Regions from separate parts of the Pontibacter brevis genome, predicted to be linked through region 3. Evidence: riboswitches for the same ligand, from Rfam matches in the RefSeq annotation. Region 3 holds a riboswitch; each other region holds the start of a gene.
The links. A riboswitch is a leader RNA that binds a small molecule or an ion and turns the genes downstream of it on or off. The one in region 3 is predicted to bind S-adenosylmethionine.
Positions count from the first base shown of each region.

Region 1: it holds a riboswitch for S-adenosylmethionine, as region 3 does, so the genes downstream of both, ACYVB1_RS08245 (phosphoadenylyl-sulfate reductase) here and metH (methionine synthase) in region 3, are expected to answer to the same signal.
Region 2: it holds a riboswitch for S-adenosylmethionine, as region 3 does, so the genes downstream of both, ACYVB1_RS08450 (O-acetylhomoserine aminocarboxypropyltransferase/cysteine synthase family protein) here and metH (methionine synthase) in region 3, are expected to answer to the same signal.

Region 1 covers NZ_BAAGXV010000027.1:89,681-96,754, reverse strand. Annotated here, with positions in the region: gene ACYVB1_RS08255 (sulfate adenylyltransferase subunit 1) at 1-567, opposite strand, end outside; gene cysD (sulfate adenylyltransferase subunit CysD) at 569-1,477, opposite strand; gene ACYVB1_RS08245 (phosphoadenylyl-sulfate reductase) at 1,622-2,341, opposite strand; SAM riboswitch class I at 2,686-2,789, opposite strand; gene ACYVB1_RS08240 (hypothetical protein) at 2,935-3,654, opposite strand; gene ACYVB1_RS08235 (ThuA domain-containing protein) at 4,404-7,074, shown strand, end outside.
Region 2 covers NZ_BAAGXV010000028.1:3,700-10,773, reverse strand. Annotated here, with positions in the region: gene ACYVB1_RS08470 (queuosine precursor transporter) at 1-776, opposite strand, end outside; gene ACYVB1_RS08465 (ribonuclease Z) at 947-1,864, opposite strand; gene ACYVB1_RS08460 (STAS domain-containing protein) at 1,879-2,256, opposite strand; gene ACYVB1_RS08455 (phosphoribosylaminoimidazolesuccinocarboxamide synthase) at 2,311-3,258, opposite strand; SAM riboswitch class I at 3,721-3,828, shown strand; gene ACYVB1_RS08450 (O-acetylhomoserine aminocarboxypropyltransferase/cysteine synthase family protein) at 4,098-5,426, shown strand; gene metX (homoserine O-acetyltransferase MetX) at 5,435-6,496, shown strand; gene ACYVB1_RS08440 (S8 family serine peptidase) at 6,810-7,074, shown strand, end outside.
Region 3 covers NZ_BAAGXV010000001.1:60,548-67,621, forward strand. Annotated here, with positions in the region: gene ACYVB1_RS00290 (ribonucleoside-diphosphate reductase small subunit) at 131-1,099, opposite strand; gene rplU (50S ribosomal protein L21) at 1,734-2,045, shown strand; gene rpmA (50S ribosomal protein L27) at 2,116-2,388, shown strand; SAM riboswitch class I at 2,534-2,641, shown strand; gene metH (methionine synthase) at 2,714-6,433, shown strand; gene metF (methylenetetrahydrofolate reductase [NAD(P)H]) at 6,728-7,074, shown strand, end outside.

The sequences.
Region 1 (7,074 bases), on a different contig from region 3:
GTCTACCACGTTATCGCCTTTCAGGGCGCTAATCGGGATAAAGGTAATGTCCTTTGCAGTCAGTTTGGAGGCAGCGAATTGCTTGTAATCTTCTACAATCTGGTTGTATACGTTTTCATCAAAACCGACTAAGTCCATTTTGTTGATGCAGATAACCAGGTGCGGAATACCAAGCAGCGAAGAGATGATAGAGTGGCGGCGGGTTTGCTCCTGCACCCCATTACGGGCATCTACCAGGATGATAGACAGGTTGGAGTTGGAGGCACCCGTTACCATATTGCGGGTATACTGGATATGGCCAGGGGCGTCGGCAATAATAAACTTACGCTTTGGCGTGCTGAAGTACTTGTAGGCTACGTCAATCGTAATGCCTTGTTCACGCTCTGCCTTCAGGCCGTCCGTCAGCAGCGACAGGTCTACCTGCCCGTCTTCGTTTACCCGGCCAGAGCTTTCAATGGCTTCCAGCTGGTCGATATAAATCTGGTTTGTGTCGTACAGCAATCTGCCAATGAGGGTACTTTTACCGTCGTCTACGCTACCTGCCGTTATAAATCTTAATATATCCATGTTAAAAGTATCCTCCTTTCTTGCGGTCTTCCATTGCCGTTTCCGATAACTTATCGTCGATACGGGTAGCGCCACGCTCACTTATTTTTGACTCTATTATCTCTGCAATCACAGTGTCTATGTCGTATGCCACAGACTCTACAGCAGCTGTACAGGTCATGTCGCCTACGGTGCGGAAGCGTACTTTGCGGGTCACAATTTCATCTTCCGGGTCACGGTAAATAAAATCTGAAGTGGCCATTAGCTTTCCATCGCGGATGAGGCACTCGCGCTCGTGGGTAAAATAAATGTTTGGAAGAGCGATATTCTCGCGCTTGATGTAGTTCCAAACATCCAGTTCCGTCCAGTTACTGATAGGGAAGGCACGCACATTTTCGCCCAGAGAAATACGGCCGTTGTAGGTGTTCCAGAGCTCCGGGCGCTGGCGTTTCGGGTCCCACTGTCCGAACTCGTCTCTTACTGAAAAGATCCTTTCCTTGGCACGGGCTTTCTCCTCATCGCGGCGGGCACCACCAATGCAGCAATCAAAACCAAACTCTTCTATTGTCTCGAGCAAGGTATACGTCTGCAGACCATTGCGGCTGGCATAGCGGCCGGTTGGCTCCGAAAGGTTCTGCTTCTTGATGGTGTCTTCTACGTTACGCACAATCAGCTTCTCACCCAGTCGCTCGGCTAACTCATCACGGTACTGGATAGCCTCCGGAAAGTTATGGCCCGTGTCGATGTGCACCAGCGGGAATGGGAATTTACCCGGGCGGAAAGCCTTTTCAGCTAAGCGCACCAGGGTGATGGAATCTTTACCGCCCGAAAACAGTAAGGCCGGCTTTTGAAACTGGCCCGCTACCTCACGCATGATATGGATGGCTTCTGCCTCCAGCTGGTCGAGGTAATCAAGGTATCTCTTATTCATTTCTTGTATTGTTTATTCAAATCGTGTTTCAGCGAAACGACTTTAAATTTGGGTGCAAAATTAAGGGAACTTAAAACGTAAAGCATGATTTAAATTAATTCTTTGTAAAGAAGAACAAATTTAAATCATGCTCTGGATGCTTTATTACCTGGCGTGCAGTCCGCACTCTTTCTTGGAGTTGCTTTCCCACCACCAGCGGCCTGCCCTAAAGTCTTCTCCTTCGGCAATGGCACGGGTACAAGGGGCACAGCCAATGCTCACGAATCCTTTGTCGTGCAGCGGGTTGTAGGGAATGTTAAGCTGGCGCACAGCCTCCCGCACGGCATCCAGCGACCAGTTCTTCAGGGGGTTGTATTTTATTACCTGGAAACCTGGGTCCCACTCCAGCAACTGTAGGTTCTGGCGTGCATCAGACTGTTCTGCCCGTATACCTGTAATCCAGAGTTCTACGCCCTGCAATGCCCGCTTCAAAGGCTCTACCTTACGCACAAAGCAGCACTGCTTGCGGTCTTCCACAGAATTGTAGAAGCTCAGTGTGCCTTTCTCGTTTACCATTTGCTCCACAGCCTCGTGCTTCGGGAAGAAGACTTCTATGTTTTTACCGTAGTGGCGGTTGGTTTTGTGCAGCAGAGTATAAGTTTCGTTGAACAGGCGGCCTGTATCCAGCGAGAAAACACGGATAGGCAGGTTGTTCTCGAATATATAATGCGTAATAAGCTGATCTTCGATGCCAAGGCTACTGGAGAAGGCAATTTTCCCTTCGAACTGCGAAGCCAGCAGTGCCAGACCTTCTTCGATGCCTTTTCCCTCCAGCAGTGCAAGCAGTGCCGGCAGTTTGGTTTCTAAAGCAGATATATCGTTCATGTGTGGTAATTTAAAATCTTGGGAAGATGAAACTTAGTTGTTTGTCATTGCTCCCGGGTTATAACTATCCTGCTCCTCTTTTTGTGCCCGCAACAGCATAAAAATTCAACTGAAGCATGGGCACATAATGCCTGAAAAAAAGAAAGAGGGTGAAAAACAGGGGCGCCTGACAGGGCAGAAGTGCTGAAAGTAAAATCTAAGGCAATAGATTTAAACGCCTAGCACGGCATACAGCAACAACAACAGCAGCATGCTGACAGAGCGTAAGTAGGAACTGTGGCAGCAGGAGCGCTACCAGGAAAAGAAGGCGATGTGTAGTAAGCTGTCGTTTGCATTGTTTCTGAAATTTATATGTCCCGAACACGCGGGATAGGACTTGGCACCTTCCCTAAACGGGTGGTTGCCAGAGGGTCATAGAGCCTATTCTCTCGCCTCTTCTTTATAAATTTTTATCTTGACGGTTAAGTCAACCGGTATTAATTATACAAATTTACACCAAAAAATGTTTAACAGCCTACTATTTAGTTTAAAATATATTTGCGGAGCAGCAAAAAAGGGCCTCAGCTGCTCCGATATTCATAATTTATTTCCGGTTACGCTGCCAGATTCGCCACAAACTTAACCAGGGAGCGCTTGGCAATAGGTAGCAGCGAGTGCTCCAGTGGTACTGGAATTTTAGACACCACCGCAAACGTGGCGGGGTTTGGAAATTCCTGTCGCTCCCGCAACAGCTGCACTTTCAGGTTTTCGTGTGTCTGTGCCAGCCCGCGGCGCACTGTTTGCAGGTGCTTTGTGTTGATGCCCCTGTATTTCTCGTAGGTGTTCTCGAATACTGTAATGCGGTATACATAAACCTGTGTCTCTTTGCCCGGGAAGGTCTCCAGAAACAGGTAGCCTTCGTTGCGGTACATGGGTGTGATGCCGACGGAGCTGATTTCCAGGTGTCGCTCCACAAAATCATACAGTTCTTTGCCTTCAGAGAGGGCCTCGTTGAAGAGGGGAGAAGCATACTGTATTATCTCCTCAATCTGCTGCATTGTCTCGTCGTCCTGCACAATTTTCTCATATACCAGTTCCAGCTTTTCGAAGTCAGCCCGGCTGATACGCTCCGGAAACGATTCGTATGCCAGCTGCTTATGCGCTTTTACCTGTTGCAGGTTGCGGTAATGCATGATCAGGTCTGAGAAAACCGGGTAGAGGCGCTGTTTGCCAAATTCAGATCTGGCAGCTTTGAGGTAAGCCAGCAGCAGGTACTTTTTGTACTCAAAATCAAGAAGCCCTTCAGTGAGCCAGTTGGCAGGTAGGGTGTTCATACGCTTTCAAGTTTATATAGGTAAATTTAGCACAGTAGTTTAACGCTGTAACGCTTTTCCTGTTGATGCCTGTAAAAGGAAAATTCTTAAAATTTCTAAGAGCAGCAATAAGGCCAGAATTAAGCAGGTCACACCCGTGGCAGATTTGCTCTGCGTATCTGCACAGTAACATTATCTGATGTAGCTGTTTCAGGATATAACTTGCAGCAGCTTCTTGTTCTTTATACAAGTCCTCGTGCAACATGCTCAGCTTTTGAGGCGGCGCCTGGATGCACTTTACCAGGTAGTGGTGTAGCGAATCAGCGCGGTGCAGGTACTCCTTTAAAGCTTTTGTCTAAAAAGCGAAAGAACATACATATAGCCGGACTGTAAAAACAAGTATCTGAGTCGCATTCAGAACGGCTGTTCATATAATGACAGATGCACGCAGCGCCTTTTTTGAGCCTACTCTAATAATTCCTTTGTTGGCACTTCGAAAATATTTCCTTAAACTTATAGGCTGTTTGATATTGAACTAAGGCAGGATGCTTTACGGTTAAGGAAGTGATTACTCAGGTAAAGAGTATAATGTGCTGTTATGAAGTGTTTTAGCTGCCGTGTTGCAGTTGAAATAATCTTTTATCCTTAGCGTTCTAAGCTCGTTACAGAAACTCATTGCGTCAAAAGAACACATATATACCAATTATTACACCCCTACATAAAAATAAATGATAACAAAGGTCTCCCTCTATCAGGTCTTTTGCTTATTTATGATAAGCAGCCTTACACTCTTTTCTTGTAGCGACAAACGCTCCGGTGATCCCCGGGTGCTCGTCTTTAGCAAGACAAGTGGCTTTCACCATGCATCCATTGATGCTGGAAACAATGCCCTCATGCAGTTGGGCGAGGAGCACGGCTTTATTGTAGACACTACTACCAATGCCGCTGTTTTCAACGAAGATTCACTTAAGAAGTATTCAGCCGTTGTGTTCCTGAACACAACCGGTGATGTGCTGAACAATTACCAGGAAGCGGATTTTGAGCGCTACATACAAGCTGGCGGTGGCTTTGTGGGTATACACGCCGCTACCGATACGGAGTATGACTGGGGCTGGTACGGCAGGCTCGTGGGTGGCTACTTCAACGGCCATCCGGAACCACAGAAGGCTGTTTTAAGTGTAGTGAACACAGAGCATGCGGCTACTGAGCACCTGCCGAAGCAATGGGAAAGAGCAGATGAGTGGTACTCGTTTAAAAATCTGAACACCAACGCTAAGGTTCTGCTCACCATAGATGAGAGCACCTACAAAGGTGGCACGAATGGCGACAACCACCCGATGGCTTGGTTTCATGAGTACGATGGTGGTCGTGCCTTCTATACCGGCTTAGGCCACACGGAGGAATCTTTCAGGGACCCACAGTACCTGAAGCATGTGGCAGGAGGTATCAAATATGCCATTGGTGAGAACCTGGAGCTTGATTACGAAAAAGTTAAAACACAGCGTGTGCCGGAAGAAGACCGCTTTGTGAAGGTGCAGCTGAGCCAGGGCCAGTTCTTTGAGCCTACCGAAATGGCCGTTCTCCCTAACCTGAACATCCTGGTGGCACAGCGCCGCGGTGAACTGATGCTTTATAACCAGGAAACCGGTGATGTAAAACAGGTTGGCGCGCTGAATGTGTACCACAAAACAACAGTGCCGGATGTGAATGCAGAAGAAGGCCTGATGGGCCTTGCAGCTGACCCTAACTTCAGCAAGAACAACTACATCTACCTGTTCTACAGCCCGATGGATACTTCTGTGAATCGTTTGTCGCGTTTTGTTTTCAAAAACGGGCAACTGGACAACAGCTCTGAAAAAGTAATGCTGGAGTTCTACTCACAGCGAAACATCTGCTGCCATACCGGCGGTTCTATCGCCTTTGGCCCGGGTAACATCCTGTACCTGTCTACAGGAGATAACTCAACGCCTTTCAACGAGAAGGGGCAGCCTTATGTAAACAACGGCTTTGCGCCACTGGATGATCGCCCGGGGCACGAGCAGTATGATGCCCGCAGATCTTCTTCTAACTCAAACGACCTGAGAGGTAAAATCCTTCGAATCAAAATAAACGAAGACGGTACTTACACGATACCGGACGGTAACCTGTTTCCTGGCAACAACCCGAAGGCACGCCCTGAAATTTACACCATGGGACACCGTAACCCGTACCGCATTGCAGTAGACCAGAAAAACGGCGCCCTTTACTGGGGTGAAGTAGGACCGGATGCCGGTGCAGACAGCTTGAATGTGCGTGGCCCGAGAGGCTATGATGAAGTGAACCAGGCGCGCAAAGCCGGTTACTACGGCTGGCCGCTGTTTATTGGCGACAACTACGCTTACCACCGCTACGACTATGCCAAAGGGGAAACAGGTCCGACTTTCGACCCTAAGAAACCTATCAACAACTCTCCGAATAACACGGGCTTACAGGAGTTGCCAGAAGCACAGCCAGCCTTTATCTGGTATCCTTATGCTGAATCACCAGATTTCCCGCAGTTAGGCACTGGTGGCCGTAACGCCATGGCGGGCCCTGTGTACTATTCCGATATGTTCCCGGAAGCCACCCGATACTCCTCTTACTATGATGGTAAGCTGTTTATTTATGACTGGATGCGGGGCTGGATTAAGGCTGTGACAATGGATGAGAACGGTAATTTTGAAAAGATGGAGCCGTTTATGTCCACCATTGACCTTAATGCACCAATAGACATGGAGGTAGGTCCTGATGGCAAGCTTTATATACTGGAGTACGGCTCCGGCTGGTTTGCTAAAAACGAAGATTCCGGCCTGGCCAGAATAGATTACCTGGCAGGTAACAGACCACCGAAGGTAGCAGGTGTAACCGTTGATAAGATGAGCGGAAAAGCACCGCTTACCGTTACGGCCACAGTCGAGGCCATAGATCCGGAAAACGACAGGCTGCGATACGTGTGGACGGTAGGTGATAAGAAGAAAGAAACTACTGAGCCAAAGCTGAATCATACTTTTGGTGCCAAAGGAGACCATAACATCAGTGTAGAGGTGTTTGATCAGCATTATGCTTCTACCAAGAGTAATGTGGTGTCGCTTTATGCCGGAAATGAGCAGCCAAAAGTGAACGTAGTCGTGCAGGGTAACCGCAGCTTCTACTTTGAAGGGCAGCCCGTGCAGTACCAGGTGAAAGTAACAGACGAAGATGGCACAGTGGACAACAGCAACCTGTTTGTTTCTGCGGATTATGTAGAGGGCACAGACATGGCGGGTGCCTCTATGGGCCACCAGATAGTGTCGGCTGAGATGCTAGGTAAAAACCTGATGTTAAGCTCCGACTGTAAAGCGTGCCACGCTGTAAACGAGAAGTCCATCGGGCCGACTTATACGCAGGTAGCACAGAAATACCAGAAAGACCGTGATGCGATGC
Region 2 (7,074 bases), on a different contig from region 3:
TCTTCCATCAATCGCTCTGCTTCTTTCTCTCCTAAATAGCTGTCTATGAGGTAATGGGCCACGTAGAGGAGGGGGGTGAGCAGGATGGCTACTGCAAACTTATAGATGTAATTGATAGTGGCAACAGACAGAACCTGCTCCATGGGCCAGTTACCAAAGAGAAAGAAAGCCACAAACAGCACCACAAAACTGTCTATGAGTTGCGACACAAGCGTGGATCCGGTTGCACGCAGCCAGATTCTTTTGCTGCCCGTGAACCTGCGTAGCCAATGGAAAACCGTAGCATCCAGGAACTGCGACAGCAGGAAAGCAACCACAGAACCAATGATAATCCCCAGTCCCTGGCGGTACACGCTGTTAAAAGCTACATGGATGTTGAAAGGATTGCCCTGTGCGTCGGTACTGTTTACGTCCAGCCAGAACGGAGCCGGTGGCAGACCAGTTACAATAGTGATAACGAGGAAAGCGTACAGAATAAGCAGCACCGTCAGAATACTGATTTTCTTCACACCTGCTTTGCCGAAATACTCATTTATGATATCAGTGGTGATGAACACAACGGGCCAGATAATGACGCCCGCTGTCAGGTTGAAATCAAGCCTGGCTCCACCCAATACAGGTATCTGTGCGCCCGGCAAACCGAAAAGCGCTTCTCCTGAAAAAATCTTCACCCCAATCAGCTCTGCCAGCATGGCATTGGAAATAAAGATGCCGCTAAGCACCAGGAAGAGGTGGGTGCGTCTTTTTTGTTGCGTAGCCGTGGCTGGTTTCTCCATTATTAAGAGCCTGTAGATTTTTGTGCTTTGAGCTGCAAATTTGCACTTTTAGAACCTGATTATCCACATGCTCGGTCGCTTTTGTTCAGAAAGCTTGTATAGATGCCTGTGCGTACAGCAAAAAAAGTGCTGCCGAACAGTGAAAATACTGAAGCGAAAAGGTTCTGGTTCTACTCCCGGATACAGAAGATGCTTCCTTCTACAGCCAGGTCAGCCTGCGGGAATATTTCCTGAGCCTCTGTGAGCAGTGGCGTGAGGTCTTTGTAGCGCACAGAAAAGTGGCCCAGTAGCAGGCGACGCACCTGAGCGGCGGCGGCTAGTTCGGCAGCCTGCCGGGCAGTGCTGTGGAAAGTATAATTTGCGCGCTCACGCAGCTCGTCGGTGAAAGTGGCTTCGTGGTAGAGCAGGTCCACGTGGCGGAGGTAGGGGAGTAGTTCCGGCTTATAGCGGCTGTCGGAACAGTAAGCATAGCTGCGGCTCCGCTTTGGCTCCAGCGTTACGTCTTTGTTATACACCAGCACGTTTCCCTGCTCGTCTGTTACGTCTTCGCCCCACTTCAAGCCTACGAGTTGCGGGGGAGTCAGAAAAGCGGGTAGCTTCTCTTTTATCAGCGGACGCGCCTTCTGCTTTTCACGAAACAGAAAGCCAGAGCAGGGCACACGGTGCTCCATAGGCAGGGTGTGCACCGTAATCTGCTTATTTTCAAAAATCTTTTTATGGCAGGTCGTATCCAGTTCATTAAAAATGAGTGGGAAGCACAGGTTAGTGCCGGAATACCTGAACTGTAAGCTTAAAATTTCGATGAGGCCAGGAGGGCCGAAGAGGTATAATGGCGTGTGGCGACCCTGCAGATGCATGGTTGAGAGGAGGCCTGCCAATCCAAAATAATGATCGCCATGGAGGTGGCTGATATAGATATTGCAGATGCGCTGATGCTTTATCTTGTACTGCATCAGCTGCATCTGCGTTCCTTCACCGCAATCAATCAGGTGGTACTGATTGTCTATGGTAAGTACCTGTGCGGTATGGTGTCTGTTTGCCGATGGTGTGGCCGACGAACTGCCCAGTATCCTGAGTTCGAAATTCACAACCGGCGGTATACTTAGTCTTCTTTGTTAGTCAGGTCCTGCTCAATCTCGTGCAGAAACACACGGTCGATAGCTTCTTCTACAGTAGGCAGAATATTCAGCACCGACTCTAACTTAGAAATGGTGATTAATTTCATAACATGATCCTGCAAGCCAGTCAGAATCAAAAGACCGCTGGATGAGTTGCAAAGGCGGTTTGCAATAAGGATAGAGCTTAAGCCTGAAGAATCAGTGTATTTCACATTGCTCAGGTCAAGAATCAGGTTGGTGATGCCTTCAGCGTTCAACTTCACGAACTCAGACTTCAGGTCCGGTGCTATTGAAGTGTCCAGCTTCTTCTCATCTATCGTGATAATTGTATAGTTTTCTTTCTTATCAATCGTGTACTTCATAGATCTACCAGTAAGGATTTAAATGCGAATGTACCAAAATCTACTTTAATTTACTTAATTTTTGGTGTTAAAATTATTGTTTCCAATGTGCTGCTCAATGCGCGATAGCACCTGATCATAGCTGTTCTTCTCAAATTTCTGGCCAGTAAATACCTCATACAGCTCGATGTAGCGCTCTGAGATGCCCTGTACCACCTCATCTGTCATTTCAGGCACAGATTGACCTTCTTTCCCCTGAAAGCCGTTTTCAATGAGCCACTGCCGTACAAATTCTTTGGAGAGTTGCCGCTGTGGCTGTCCCTGCTTTTGCCGCTCTTCGTAGCCTTCGCTGTAGAAGTAGCGGGAGGAGTCAGGGGTATGGATTTCATCAATCAGGTATACCTCTCCGTTGTATTTGCCAAACTCATATTTTGTATCAACCAGAATAAGGCCCTGTTGTTTGGCCAGTTCGGTGCCACGTGCAAAAAGTGCGCGCGTATATTGCTCTAAGATAAGGTAATCCTGCTCTAATACAAGGCTTTGCCTTAAAATTTCTTCTCTTGAAATATCTTCATCGTGGCCTTCGTCGGCTTTGGTGGTTGGCGTGATAATTGGCTCTGGCAGCTTGTCGTTTTCGCGCAAACCCTCCGGCAGTGCCACACCGCACAATACCCGTTTTCCTGCTTTGTACTCGCGCCAGGCATGTCCGGCCAAGTATCCCCTGATGACCATTTCTACCTTAAAAGGCTCGCATTTGTAGCCAATGGTTACATTCGGGTCTGGCGTCGAAAGCACCCAGTTAGGTACAATATCGGCCGTGGCTTTCAGGTTCAGGCTCGCAATCTGGTTCAGTACTTGCCCTTTAAAAGGAATAGCCCTGGGCAGCACCACATCAAAAGCAGAAATGCGATCGGTGGCTACAATGGCCAGTTTGTCTTTGAAATAGTAGACATCGCGGACTTTGCCTCTGTAAAAGCCGGTTTGGCCGGCAAAGGAGAAGTTAGTTTCTTTTATGGCCTCCATTTATTTGGTGTCGTTATAGGCGAGCAAAGTTAACTATATTTTGTCCGTCCGGAAATAATTCTGAATGATGTTGCCAGGCGTTTGATAATAAAAATATATATACTTACAGATTTTGTATTATACTGTGATAACAGGCTGAGGTTTTATATTATCTAACCGATAAGTTGTATGTTATGCTGAACATGTGGTTTTAGTAAGGCTCTTTGCCTTTGCCTTCAGCTGTTGCCATTCAGAATAGCACTGCTGAGGAGAATAGTGAATGCAGCAGGGGGGCAGTCATATCAGTAAGCTGCTAATCGTTTTAATTGTACTGGAAGGTAAAGCAACGAAAAATACATCCTGCCGTAGGAAATGACAGAAGTTGAAGGGCGGTTCAAAAACTAAAAAACTATATTTTTATTTGGATTTGCTTTTTTAGCGCTTTATTATTGCAATATCAAGTCAATTATCCCTTCGGGATTTGATTTATAAAGAAGAGTGGAGAGACAGGCTCTGTGAAGCTCTAGCAACCTAACTACCGAGGTTAAGGTGCTAATTCCTGATTCCGGAACATCCGGAAGAATATAAATTGATACGAACATGAAAAAGGGAGTCAATTCAGCACAGTACGTTTCATTATTTTCGACGGCAACGGCAGTTTTGTCACGTCAACGCATTTTAGCTCAGGCTACAGAACATTTGCGCGCGCCCATGTGCGCCATGCGTTGCTGTTGTTGTTAAGCTTACCTCCTGTCTTACAGCATCCGGCACAGACATATCGCCTCTGTTGCACAACTTGCTTCATACGCTTCCAAAGAGTTTCATCTACCAATCTTCTCAAAACCTTAACCTAAACAGCCATGTCAGATACACTACACTTCGAAACACTACAGCTACATGCAGGCCAGGAAATTGACCCGACCACACAGTCTCGTGCTGTGCCTGTTTACCAGACTACTTCTTACGCCTTTAAAAATGCAGAGCACGGTGCCAACCTGTTTGCTTTAAAAGAATTCGGGAATATTTATACCCGTATCATGAATCCGACAACGGATGTGTTTGAAAAGCGCATAGCGGCCCTGGAAGGTGGTGTGGCAGCGGTGGCAGTGGCATCTGGGCAGGCAGCACAATTTATAGCCTTAAGCAACATTCTGGAGGCCGGTGATAACTTTGTGTCTACAAATTTCCTGTATGGTGGCACTTATAATCAGTTTAAGGTGTCGTTTAAGCGGTTGGGTGTAGAAACTCGCTTTGCGGAGAATGATGAGGTGGAAAGCTATGAGAAGCTGATTGATGAGAAGACGAAGGCTATTTATTTAGAGACAATCGGTAACCCGCGTTTCAATGTCCCGGATTTCGAGGCAATTGCTGCGCTGGCCCGCAAATATGATATTCCGCTGGTGGTGGATAACACCTTTGGAGCAGGCGGTTACCTGTTCCGACCGCTCGAGCACGGAGCCAATGTGGTGGTGGAGTCTGCCACTAAATGGATTGGCGGCCATGGTACCAGCATTGGCGGTGTGATTGTGGATGGCGGTAACTTTAACTGGGGCAACGGCAAGTTTCCGCAGTTCTCTGAACCGTCGGAAGGCTACCATGGCATGAAGTTCTGGGAAGTGTTTGGCGCTGACGGGCCGTTTGGCAATATTGCTTTTGCCATACGTGCCCGGGTAGAAGGCCTGCGTGACTTTGGTCCTGCGCTTAGCCCCTTCAACTCTTTCCTGTTGCTGCAGGGCCTCGAGACCCTTTCGCTGCGCCTGGACAGGACTGTACAGAATGCACTGGAACTGGCAACCTGGCTGGAGCAGCATGAGCAGGTAGAGGCAGTGAATTACCCCGGGCTGGAAAGCAGCAAATACCATGCACTGGCCAGGAAATACCTGAAGCGCGGTTTTGGAGGTGTGCTTTCCTTTAAATTAAAAGGGGGAGACAGGCAGCAGGCGGAAACGTTTGTAAACAGCCTGGAACTGGTAAGCCATTTAGCTAATGTGGGTGATGCGAAAACACTTATCATTCACCCGGCTTCCACCACGCACCAACAGCTCTCTGATGCCGAACAACTCAATGCTGGTGTTGAGCCAACGCTGCTGCGTGTGTCGGTAGGCATTGAGCACATTGATGATATTAAAGCTGATTTTAAGCAGGCTTTTGCTAAAGTTAAAGAGGCACAACCAGAGCCTACATTATAATTACGAATATGCCAACACATCACGTTTTTGAATATAAAGATACTTTCACGCTGGAGTCAGGCGCAACATTGCCTGGCTTCCAGCTTGCCTATTCTACCTTTGGCACACTAAACGCACAGCGCAGTAATGTAGTGTGGGTATGCCATGCCCTGACCGGTAGCTCCGACTTTACCGACTGGTGGTGTGACCTCTTTGGTGAGGGTAAGCTGTATGACCCACGCGACTGGTTTGTTATATGTGCCAACACCCTGGGAGGGTGTTATGGTTCTACTGGTCCCTTCAGTATAAACCCTGCCACACAGCAACCCTACTACCATGCTTTTCCGCAACTGACAAACCGTGATGTGGTAACTGCTTTTGATTTGCTGCGGCAGGATTTGGGGCTGGAGCATATACATTCTTTATTAGGAGCCTCTTTAGGAGGGCAGCAGGCACTGGAATGGGCGCTGCTAAAGCCCGATACTTTTGAGCGGCTAATCCACGTGGCCTCCAATGCACGCCACTCTCCCTGGGGTATTGCTTTCAATGAAACACAGCGTATGGCCATTCGCCAGGACCCTACCTGGGCAACAGACACAGAAACGGCCGGACTCGAAGGTATGAAAACAGCCCGGGCCATAGCCATGCTTTCGTACCGGCATTATAATACCTATGCGGCTACGCAACAGGAGCCAGGTAACAGCATCACAGACAATTTCCGGGCTTCCAGCTATCAGGTGCACCAGGGCCAGAAACTGGCGCAACGTTTTAATGCTTACACCTACTGGCTGCTGTCTAAGGCAATGGATTCCCACCACGTGGGCCGTGACAGGGGAGGACTGGAGAGAGCGCTGGCGCAGCTGAAGGCACGTAGCCTCTTTGTGGGTGTGAATTCAGACCTGCTGTTTCCGGTGGAGGAGCAGCGTTACCTTCATGAGCATGTCAGGAATTCCTCCTTTTACCTGATTGAGTCAGATTATGGACATGATGGATTTCTGGTAGAGTTTCCGCAACTGACAGAGGCAATCACCAACTTCTATGAAGAAGAAGAGAGGTTAGAGGAACTTAGCTATGAACGGGAAGAGCGGTAAGTTTCCTGGTGTATGCGGCCAAGGCTTGTATGGCAGCAGCAACTATGTATATAGGAATATTTATATAGGTGTTGCCTGAAAAACCGAGCATGAACTGCATCTTAGAAGTCTCATTGACTGCACCCAAAATAGTATTTCTTAACAACAAACGTCCTTATATATCTTGCTTATCAGTATAATGCAAATGTTAGATTGAATTATAGTTAGCATACTGCCCCGGTTAAGAAATATTTATATTAGTAAAGTTTTTTTTAGCTTTAAACTACGTTTGGCCGTACAATAATTATATGATGGCGATATAATTTTTACGGACATGAAAAGAACCATAATTCCTGTTTTAACATACTTCACTCTACTCTTAGCATTTACTTCCTGCAGGCAAGACGGACCTGCCCCCATTCGTAATATCAAAGCCGGGCCTAACCTCTTGAAGGCCCAGGCAAGTCAATCCTTCACAAACTATACCTACTTTACAGACCAACAGCAGAAGACGCTAGGGAATGTATATACAAAAGAGGTGCTGGTTTCATTTGTAGAGGGACTGTCTGTAGAGCAGGAGCAGCAAACATTAGAGCAGT
Region 3 (7,074 bases):
ATGAATTGGTGGAGCTGCCACTGCGCGTGCCTGCGGCTGCCCGGGAATTATAGGTAAGCGTAACTTAAGGAGGGGAAAAAGATTACTTTCTCCCTTTGGCTCCTTAAATATAACAAGATTCAGATATATTTTAAAAGTCTTCGTCCAGCGAGAAAACTTTTTTGTCTTTGTCGCCGCCAACACCTGCTTTCTGGTATTCGCCCACGCGCTTCTCGAAGAAGTTGGTCTTGCCCTGCAGCGAGATCATTTCCATAAAGTCGAATGGGTTGGTGGAGTTGTATATCTTGCTGCAGCCCAGCTCTCCTAACAGGCGGTCGGCCACAAACTCGATGTATTGGCTCATCAGCTTCGAGTTCATACCAATCAGGTCCACTGGTAGGGCATCTGTTACGAACTCCTGCTCAATGCTCACCGCATCGCGAATAATTTCCTGCACACGCTCTTCCGGCAGCTTGTTGTTCAGCATGCTATATAATAAGCAGGCAAAGTCGCAGTGCAGGCCCTCATCACGGCTGATAAGCTCATTAGAGAAAGTAAGACCCGGCATCAGGCCGCGCTTCTTCAGCCAGAAGATAGAGCAGAAAGAGCCGGAGAAGAAAATACCCTCCACAGCAGCAAAGGCAATCAGGCGCTCCGCAAAATTCTCACTCTCGATCCACTTCAGCGCCCACTCCCCTTTGCGGCCCACCGCCGGTACTGTTTCCAGGGCGTTGAACAGGTGGTCTTTCTCGCTCTGCTTCTTTACATAAGTATCTATCAGGAGCGAATACGTTTCAGAGTGGATGTTCTCCATCATGATCTGGAAGCCGTAGAAGCAGCGCGCCTCCGGTATCTGCACCTCGTTCATGAAATTTACGGCCAGGTTCTCGTTCACAATGCCGTCTGAGGCTGCAAAGAAAGCCAGCACGTGGCTGATGAAGTGGCGCTCGCCGTCGTTCAGGTTTTCCCAGTCTTTCAGGTCCTGCCCCAGGTCAATCTCCTCAGCGGTCCAGAAGCTGGCTTCCGCCTTCTTGTACATCTGCCACACCGCATCATTCTGAATCGGAAACAAGACGAAGCGGTTGGGATTCTCTTTCAGTATTGGCTCCATATCATGCATATTATTAAAGTGTAAAGGATTAGTTTTAGAACATCTGCTCTCAAAACTCCTGAATAAGGTATTTGTTCAGCCACTACCAGCACGGCGGCAACCACAGTATCAGGAGTTCAAATATATAGAATTGAACTTGAAAGTAGGGGCGAAAGTTGTTCAATTTATGCACACCCTCCCAGTTAGCGATTAAGGGCATATTTAAGGGTTAATACACACAGTTATCCACACCGTGGACAACACACATAGGTTACCTAAAATATTGAGATGTATACATATAACACCCAGATTTGAGCCATAATGGCTGCAAAACCAGCTTTTTAACCCCTGTTTTGTGTAGAAGTGTGGAAAAGAATACAGCAGCAGGTGACTCGTGTAAGAACAAGCGGCAATGCACCGTGTTTTCAGTGCAATTTGTGGAAAACATAAAAGTGCATAAATTCACACAACCTTTTATAACACAGCATATTGAGCATGTTTTTCACAAATCATCCAAATTCTGCCAGAGATATAAACACGGTTATCCACAAAAATGTGGGAAACCGTGTGCAGCGCTCAAACAAATTGTGCAGCAAGCCGTTGCAAATCTAAAATAAGACCCGTACCTTTGCGGACTAAATCTTTTAAACATACATTGAAGCTGATGTACGCAATTGTAGAAATCGCAGGTCAACAGACCAAAGTAGAGAGCGGCAAGTTCATCTACGCTAACAAGCTTTCCGGCAATGAGGGTGACGCCGTTGAGTTCACCAATGTTCTTCTTACTGATGATAACGGCACTGTTACTTTAGGTGCTCCTTTCGTTAGCGGTGTTAAGGTGACAGGTAGAATCCTTACCCCAATGGTGAAAGGCGACAAAGTGATCGTTTTCAAAAAGAAGAGAAGAAAAGGATACCGCAAGAAGAATGGCCACCGCCAGCAATTCACGAAGGTCCTGATCGAGAGCATTGGTTAAGCAGTAAGAAGAAATTTATTTTAAAATCCTTTCAGGCTTGGCTCGCTAACCTGAAGCAAAGTAAAAAAACATGGCACACAAAAAAGGAGCAGGTAGTTCTAATAACGGCCGCGAGTCGCACTCTAAACGACTTGGTGTTAAAATTTACGGTGGCCAGGATATCATCGCTGGTAACATCATTGTAAGACAAAGAGGCACTGCACACCACCCAAGCACAAACGTGGGTATGGGCAAAGACCACACACTGTTCGCGCTGACTGACGGCGTAGTGCAGTTCAGAAAAGGAAAGAAGAACCGTTCTTACGTTTCTGTAGTTCCTAAAACAACAGAAGCTGAGGCGTAAGCTAAACAGCCAACTGCTTCGGCAGTAGCGCTAGCGGAGAGGGTTGCCACACGGCAACCCTCTCTTTTTTTACACAGGCAAGGCTGCATGTTTAAATTTAAAGCACTTGTTTCGTTTTTAAGCATATATATGCTTAACTTGCAGCTTCTTATCAAGAAAGACCGAGGGACAGGGCCCCATGACGTCTTAGCAACCATGTAAAAGCTTGGTGCTAACTCCCTTCCTGCACCATAATAGCAGGAAAAGATAAGAATGTACTCCTCCCCAGGTGTCCTTCTTGATAAGCCGAATACAGAAGACTTAGAGAAGAAAGACGACACCGAAAATGACAAAACACCCCATTCATAAATTGCTGAAGGAGCGTGTGCTCGTGCTGGACGGCGCGATGGGCACCATGATTCAGCGTTACCAGCTTTCAGAAGCAGATTTCCGTGGCGAGCGCTTTAAGGATCATCCCAGCGACCTGAAGGGCAATAACGACCTGCTCTCCATCACCCGCCCGGACATTATCAAGGCCATACACGTGGAGTACCTGAATGCCGGCGCTGACATTGTGGAGACAAACACCTTCAGCGGCACCAGCATTGCCATGGCCGATTACCATATGGAGGACCTGGTATATGAGCTGAATTATGAATCGGCGAGGCTGGCTCGCGAGGCCGCAGACGAAGTAACAGCGCAGAACCCGGACAAGCCGCGTTTTGTAGCCGGCGCCATTGGCCCAACCAACCGTACGGCTTCCCTTTCCCCGGATGTAAACAACCCTGGCTACCGCGCTATCACCTTCGACCAGCTGGTGGAAGCTTATTATGAGCAGGTGCGTGGCCTGGTGGATGGTGGCTGCGATGTGCTGCTGATAGAGACGGTGTTTGATACGCTTAACTGTAAGGCTGCCCTTTTTGCCGCAGAGCAGTATGTGCAGGATGGGGGCAAAGAGCTGCCCATCATGGTGTCGGGTACCATCACCGATGCCAGCGGCCGTACCTTATCTGGCCAGACAGTAGAGGCGTTCTGGAACTCCATCTCCCACGCTCCTATCATCAGCATCGGTTTTAACTGTGCCCTGGGCGCGCGCCAGCTGAAGACACACATCCAGGAACTGTCTCGTATTGCGGATGTGCATATCAGCGCGTACCCGAATGCCGGTCTGCCAAATGCCTTTGGCGGCTACGATGAAACAGCAGATGAAATGGGTGCTATTGTAGAGGAGTACTTGCAGGAAGGCCTGATAAATATATTGGGTGGCTGCTGTGGTACCACACCGGATCATATCCGCCGTATTGCGGAGCTTTCTGCCAAGCATAAACCACGTGTCGTTCCTGAGCTTCCTGCTTACTCGCGCTTCAGCGGACTGGAACCGCTTACCATCACACCGGAAACCCTGTTTGTGAACGTGGGCGAGCGTACGAACGTAACCGGCTCCAAGAAATTCGCCCGCCTGATTGTAAACGGAGAGTTTGAAGAGGCTCTTTCGGTAGCGCAGCAGCAGGTAGAAGGCGGTGCCCAGATCATCGACGTGAACATGGACGAGGGCATGTTGGACTCTGAGGAGACCATGACCAACTTCCTGAACCTGATTGCCTCCGAGCCGGACATCTCCAAGCTGCCGATCATGATCGACTCCTCGAAGTGGACGGTGCTGGAGGCAGGCCTGAAGTGTGTGCAGGGTAAGTCTATTGTCAACTCCATCTCCTTAAAAGAAGGCGAGGAAAACTTCAAAGCGCAGGCCCGCAAAGTGCGCCAGTATGGTGCCGCTGCTGTGGTGATGGCGTTTGATGAGGAAGGCCAGGCCGACACCCTGGAGCGAAGAATCGAAATCTGCGGACGTGCTTACCGCATCCTGACAGAGGAAGTGGGCTTCCCGCCACAGGACATTATTTTCGACCCGAATATATTAGCCATTGCCACCGGTATAGAAGAGCATAACAATTATGCAGTTGAATACTTGGAGTCGGTAAAATGGATAAAGGCTAACCTGCCACACGCTTTGGTGAGTGGTGGGGTAAGCAACCTCTCGTTCTCATTCCGCGGTAATGACCTGGTGCGTGAGGCGATGCACACCGTGTTCCTGTACTATGCCGTGCAGGCGGGCATGAACATGGGCATTGTGAACGCCGGTATGCTGGGCGTGTATGACGAGGTGCCGGTAGAACTGCGTGACCTGATTGAGGACGTGATCTTCAACCGCCACCCGGATGCAACGGAAAAGCTGGTAACCTATGCGGATACCATCAAGGGCAAAGGCAAGGGTGCTGCACAGGCAGACAACACCTGGCGCGAAGCCCCTGTGGAAGAGCGCCTGAAGCATGCCCTGGTAAAAGGCATCGTAGAATTTATAGAAGAGGACACCGAGGAAGCACGACAGAAAGTCACTAAAACCTTAGAGGTAATTGAAGGACCGTTGATGGCCGGTATGACCGTAGTAGGCGACTTGTTCGGTGCCGGTAAAATGTTCCTGCCACAGGTAGTGAAGAGCGCGCGTGTGATGAAGAAGTCCGTAGCGTACCTGCTGCCTTTTATGGAGCAGGAGAAACTGGCATCCGACACCTCCAAATCAACGGCAGGCACCATCCTGATGGCGACCGTGAAAGGCGACGTGCACGACATCGGCAAAAACATTGTGGGCGTGGTGCTGGCCTGTAACAACTATGAGGTAATTGACCTGGGTGTGATGGTGTCGCTGGATAAGATATTATCAGAGGCCGAAGCCCAGAAGGTGGATATCATTGGCCTGAGCGGTTTGATTACGCCTTCACTGGACGAGATGGTGTATGTGGCGCAGGAGATGGAGCGAAGAGGCATGAAAATTCCCCTGCTGATTGGCGGAGCCACTACCTCCCGCGTACACACAGCCGTTAAAATCGCGCCGCAATACAGCGGGCCGGTGGTGCACGTGCACGATGCCTCCCGTAGTGTAACCGTGGTAGGTAGCCTGCTGGGCAGCAATAAGGAGGAGTATGTGGCCGAAATCAGAGCAGAGTATCAGAAGCTGCGCGAAGACCACCTGAGCCGCACCAAAGAGCGTTCTTTTGCCACCATCGAAGAAGCGCGCGCCAACAAGTTCAAGGTAGACTGGGAGGCCACACAGCCAACCAGGCCAAGCTTCTTGGGCACCAAAGTGTTTAAAAACTATCCGTTATCGGAAATCGTGCCTTACATCGACTGGACACCTTTCTTCCATACTTGGGAGCTGAAGCGCCAGTATCCGAAGATTCTGGATGATGCGGAATACGGAGCAGAGGCACGCAAACTATTTGCCGATGCGCAGCAACTGCTGCAGGAGATTGTAGACAATCAACTTTTGGAAGCGCGTGCGGTGGTAGGTTTCTACCCTGCCAACGTGGAAGCCGATGATACCATAGAAGTCTACGCCGATGATTCACGTGAAAACGTGCTGACGGAGTTCCACACGCTGCGCCAGCAGGGCAAGAAAGGCGGCAATGTGCCGAACCTGGCTTTCTCTGATTTTGTGGCGCCGAAAGAAACAGGCAAACAGGACTACATCGGCGGGTTTGTGGTTTCCACTGGCTTTGGGATTGAGAAACTGGTAGAGAAGTACGAGGCTGACCACAACGACTACCTGTCTATCATGGTGAAAGCCTTGGCCGATCGTTTAGCCGAGGCCTTTGCCGAACTGATGCACGCCAAAGTCCGCAAGGAACTGTGGGGTTACGCGCCGCAGGAAAGCCTGGACAATGATGCGCTGATAAAAGAGCAGTACCAGGGCATACGCCCGGCACCAGGTTACCCCGGCTGCCCCGACCATACCGAGAAAATCACGCTGTTTAACCTGCTGAAAGCCGAAGAGCAAACAGGCGTTATCCTGACGGAGAACCTGGCCATGTACCCGACAGCAGCGGTAAGCGGCTTATACTTCTCGCATCCGGAGTCGCGCTACTTTGGCTTGGGTAAGATAGGAGAAGATCAGGTGGCCGACATTGCGCGTCGCAAAGGCATGCCGCAGGAGGAACTGGAGCGCTGGCTCTCACCTAACCTCAACTATGAGCCGCAGCCGCTGGCGCAGCAAATCGAGGCAGCGGAGTAAGTGCACTAGCAGCCAGATATCCAACCACCCCTGCCCCTCCTTGTCTAAGGAGGGGAGCTTTTACTACTGCTGTTATCTGCTCAGTTTTGTGGCCACTGAAGCTTTAATATAATATTCCTCTTAAGAGGAGCAGGAGTAACAACAGAGGTAATTTGGAAGGAAAGATGAAAGAGTATGTAAAGTTCCCCGCCTTGGACAAGGAGGGGTTAGGGGTGGTTGGACCCGGTGTTGTGAACAAATAATTCAATACTCCACCCATTTAACAATTAAGAAAAAGCATCACCCGAAAAATAGATGAAAGTAACAGAACACTTCAAAAATGCGAACGGTAAAACCTTGTTCACTTTTGAAATACTGCCTCCGCTGAAGGGGGAGAACCTGCAGACCCTTTACCACCACATCGACCCGTTAATGGAGTTTAACCCGCCGTTTATCGACGTAACCTACCACCGCGAGGAGTACGTGTACAAGCAGCGCGACAACGGGCTGCTGGAGAAGATAAGCACGCGCAAGCGCCCGGGCACGGTTGGTATATGCGCGGCTCTACAGAACCACTACAAAGTAGATACGGTGCCGCATCTTATCTGCGGCGGCTTTAACAAGGAAGAGACAGAGAACGCCCTCATCGACCTGCACTTCCT